2 regions of the Pseudoalteromonas sp. MER144-MNA-CIBAN-0113 genome follow, and region 2 is predicted to be linked to the other one. Evidence: predicted binding sites of a transcription regulator. Region 2 holds the regulator's gene; the other holds the start of a gene.
The links. Region 2 encodes LexA, which represses DNA repair genes until DNA is damaged. Its sites were predicted from a motif close to TACTGTATNNNNATACAGTA; they were not measured.
Positions count from the first base shown of each region.

Region 1: ruvC (crossover junction endodeoxyribonuclease RuvC) is a predicted target of LexA. The motif match lies at 1,416-1,435, and genes of this name have one in related genera.

Region 1 covers NZ_JBEOOG010000073.1:11,845-14,252, reverse strand. The annotation lists gene ruvB (Holliday junction branch migration DNA helicase RuvB) at 1-214, opposite strand, end outside; gene ruvA (Holliday junction branch migration protein RuvA) at 222-839, opposite strand; gene ruvC (crossover junction endodeoxyribonuclease RuvC) at 842-1,366, opposite strand; gene AAEY57_RS15725 (ABC transporter permease) at 1,499-2,408, opposite strand, start outside.
Region 2 covers NZ_JBEOOG010000021.1:25,342-27,749, reverse strand. The annotation lists gene AAEY57_RS07695 (hypothetical protein) at 11-391, shown strand; gene AAEY57_RS07690 (PaaI family thioesterase) at 421-864, opposite strand; gene lexA (transcriptional repressor LexA) at 1,063-1,680, shown strand; gene coxB (cytochrome c oxidase subunit II) at 2,174-2,408, shown strand, end outside.

The DNA.
Region 1 (2,408 bases), on a different contig from region 2:
CAAGCGTGGTTTTACCTAAGCCTGGTGGGCCAAATATCAATAAGTGATCCAACGCTTCGCTACGACTGCGCGCAGCTTCAATAAATATTTCCATTTGTTGCTTAACATGCGGCTGACCACGATAGTCGGCCAGTAACTTAGGCCTAATAGCACGGTCTATGGTGTCTTCGTTGGTTTTTTCAGCAGCATCTATTAAGCGATCAGCTTCGATCATAATTTACTCACAGCATTGATTTCAAAGATTCTTTAATTAGAACCTCAGTCGACATATCGGGTTTGCTTACTGATTTTACTGCTTTTTGCGCTTGTGGCAATTTATAACCGAGCGCCACTAACGCCGAAACCGCATCATCGGCCGCATTATTGGCTATAGTTGCATCGCTCGCAGGCTCTATTACGGCGCTATCGCTAAATGGGGTAAATAAGTCATTACCCCAATTTTTTAATCTGTCTTTCATTTCGAGCACTAAGCGCTCTGCGGTCTTTTTGCCCACCCCTGGTAGTTTAACCAAGGCAGTGGCATCTTCATTATTTACACAACTTACAAACTGCTGCGCCGACATGCCCGACAAAATAGCTAAGCCTAGTTTAGGCCCTACTCCATTGGCTTTTAACAGCTCTCTAAATAACGCACGTTCGGTTTTATTATTAAAGCCAAACAATAACTGTGCGTCTTCGCGTACTACAAAATGAGTGTACACAATGGCGTTGTCGCCTACTTTAGGCAAATCGTAAAAACAGGTCATTGGCATTTGTACTTCGTAGCCAACGCCGCTCACTTCTAATAGTATTTCTGGGGGCTGTTTTTCAACTAACACGCCGTTTAAGCGACCTATCATTGTTATTTCCTTAGACGTCCTCTAACGGTTTTGCTTGCGCTACCCGCTAGTTTTATTAAATTTTGTTCAGAGTGGGCATGGCAAATTGCAATTGCAAGCGCATCCGCCGCATCGGCTTGCGGCGTACCTGGCAGTTTAAGTATGTTTTTAACCATATGTTGAACTTGCGATTTATCTGCCCCACCGTTACCCACAACGGCTTGCTTTATTTGCCGTGCTGAGTATTCAAAAACCGGTAAGTCGGCCATAGAGGCACCGACAATCGCAGCACCACGGGCTTGACCTAGCTTTAAAGCAGAATCAGGGTTATGCGCCATAAATACTTTTTCTATAGCAAATGTTTCAGGCGAAAATTGCTCTATAAGTTGCGTAATGCCCTGGTAAATCATTTTAAGTCGGGTGGGAAAGTCATGATCGGCTAATTTAATACAGCCACTGCCTAAGTATGTAAACTTGGCACCTTGATGCGCAACCACACCGTAACCCGTTAAACGCGAGCCCGGATCGATCCCTAAAATTATGGCCAAACAGCACTCTCATTATTGTTATTTATTAATAGTGCTAATAATGCCAGAGCACTGTATAAATTACCAGTACAAAGCAAAAACAAAAATGCCTACTTAAAAAGTAGGCATTTAAACGCTATTTGGCTGGAAAGTTTACGCCAATGCGCGTACTAAGCCTTGGGTATTTTGTTTAAGCGTACGGGCAATCATAAAATAGCCTAACCCTGCTACAAACACGCCGCCAGCAACGGGGCCTATAATCCAAATATTAGGATGCAGCTTACCCGCTAAATCAAACATTTGCTGCTGAACAATCAATAACGCAATATCGCTGAAAAATGCAGCCACCAGTCCGGCTAAACCGCCCAGTAATAAAAACTCATACAAGGTGGCATTTTTGATTAATCGGCTTTTAGCGCCCAAAGTACGCAGTATCACAATTTCTTGCATCCGCTCACCTAAGCTTGCTTGCACCTGCGATATAAGTACCAACGCGCCACACAACACCACAATAGCCAGTACAAAGCCAATAGCTAACGACACTTGCTCAATAGTCGATTGAATTTGTTTAACAAAGTTGTCTACATCAATCGCTGTAATAGTAGGGTATGCTCGCAATAGCTGGCTAAAATCGCGCTTTTGCTCAGGCTCAATACGTACTGATGAAATATAGGTGGCCGGAAAGCTGCTAAGTACATCTGGGCTTAAAATAATAAAAAAGTTAGGCTTGAGGGTGGCCCAATTTACTTTTCGCACACTGGTTATTTTAGCATCAAACGACTGTGCACCAATTAAAAATGTAAGAGTATCGCCTAGTTTAACATCGAGGCGCTGCATCATTGACTCTTCCAGTGAGGCCTCGGCAACGGCGTCATCGCCAAACCACTGACCATCGATAATGTCATTTTGCGAAGGGACCTCGTTAAGCCAAGTTAAGTTAAGCTCGCGGCCAATGCCTGAGCGGGCTTCTTCGTCTTTTTTCTCGTTATCTTGCAATGACACTTCACGCGCAACCGCTTCACCGTTGACGGCATTTACGCGACCACGAATAGTCGGGTAAAAC
Region 2 (2,408 bases):
AAACGAGATAATGTCGGAAATTCAATTTTTAAATGTAGATCTAGAGCTTGAGTCAAAGCAAGATATTAGCGTATTAGTTGCTGATTTAAAAAAGGTCGCAACTATTTTACATTATGATAAAGACGAATACCGTCAACTTGCTCGCATTGAGGTTGCAGGTGAAATAACCACGCCAGATAAAGCGATTAATCACTTGTGTGAGTTAATCGAGTCGTGTTCACGCAATGCATTAAAGCAATGGTTGAGTTGTTCACGCAGAACTTTCGATATTGGGTTTGAGTCTGGCACTTCGCCAAAATGCTTTAACCAAGCCTTACATGCAGATACCTTGTTACGTATATCTGCAATTGGTGCAGGCGTAGAAATTACTATTTACCCTTTCGAAAAGTAATTTAATTTCAACCTTGGTTAATTGACTTACTAGCCTTTTCGCTCTACTACGGCTGCGGTCATACGTGATACGCAGCAAAGCTCATTGCGGCTATTGGTTATTTTAATATCCCAAACCGAGCTGCGCTTGCCGATATGATAAGCTCTCGCTGTGGCCGTTAATGTGCCATTGCGTGATGCCTTTAAATGACTTGCACTGATCTCTTGGCCAACACAATAAAACCGATTGAAATCAACCACAAAATTAGCGGCATAACTTGCTACTGTTTCAGCAAGCACCACATTTGCACCACCATGAACGATACCCATAGGGTTATGATGCTCTGGAATTGCCGGCATAGTTGCCACTAAGTAGTCATCACCAATTTCACTGATTTCTATTCCCATGGTTTTCATGAGTGTCCCTTGGCCTGTAATACCTTGATCTAATTGCTTACAAAACTCTAATGTAATCGGTTGATGCCAAATACTCATGCTAGCTCCTTGGATAAGTAATTGAGAATTAAAATTTATTAATATGATAATGCGTTGCTAATAATTACATTTATCACCCTGCTTTTAAAGTAGGTTATTGTTTGATGATAACGGCATATAAGGCATTAATTTATATTTGCGATTTTTAAATAACTGTATATACTCACAGTTAATTGTACTGTATGGAAAACCAGTTGTATGCGACCATTAACGAAACGCCAAGCGCAAATACTCGAACTCATTAAAGTGTTTATTAAAGACACTGGTATGCCTCCTACACGTGCCGAAATTGCACAAACACTGGGTTTTAAAAGTGCGAATGCTGCAGAAGAACACTTAAAAGCACTGGCCAAAAAAGGTGTGATTAAAATGAAGCCAGGCGCGAGTCGGGGCATTCAGCTTGTTGAAGAAGAGGAGCCAGAGCAGTTAGGCTTACCTTTAATTGGCAGGGTGGCTGCCGGTGAGCCTATATTGGCGCAACAGCATGTAGAAAGCCACTGTAAAATTGACCCTTTAATGTTTAAACCTGCGGCCGATTTTTTATTGCGTGTTAACGGTATGAGTATGAAAGACATTGGTATTATGGATGGTGATTTACTTGCTGTGCATAAAACCCAAGTTGCCGAAAATGGACAAGTTATTGTTGCCCGTGTTGACGACGATGTAACCGTGAAGCGTTTAGAAAAAGCGGGCAGAAAAGTACTCTTACATGCTGAAAATGATGAGTTTTCAGCTATTGAGGTCGATTTAGAAAATGAGTCGTTCAATATTGAAGGCTTAGCGGTAGGTGTTATTCGTAACGCTGACTGGATGTAGTATTAAAGCATAATTTAGCGCTTAATAGTGATTAGGCGCTGGGTTTGTTAGCAGCACAATGTCTAACTTATCAAATGTATGACTATATGTTGTTAAGTGCTTCTCCTATCATAAATAAAATCACTAAATACTTTATAAATAAACAAATTTACTCTGCTTTTTTAAGTTAACAATTTTTTATATTTCTATCCTGTAATTTCAATACACCCCTTACTAAACCTGACTCTTAGATTAATTGCCTGACTAGTTGCTATTTTTTTAGCTGCGCATTTTAAAAAATACACCTTGTTTATTTTTCATACTCACCTTGCTTATTGTTTATTTTTTAACTAGTTATTAAAGAGCTGGAATAAAAATAACTCACAGCTTAGTCGTTTTGAGAACACACATTTACTAAATCCAGCACCCTTATAAAAAATAAAAATAACGAATAGGCGTTTAAGCCGTATGCCTCTTCGCTTTGCGTCAGCAATAGCATCAAAGGAGCCGTCACATGGGTAAGCTGAGTTCTTCCTTGTGGCTTATATTGTTTGTTTTTTCGCAGAATGTGCTTGCTAATAGCCAATATAATATGCGTAAAGGCGTAACCGATATAAGTAATAATGTATACCAACTGCACATGACTATTTTTTTAATATGTTGTGTGATTGGGGTGATCGTGTTTGCCATTATGTTTTGGGCACTCATTCATCATCGCAAATCTAAAGGGGCTGTCCCTGCCCAATTCC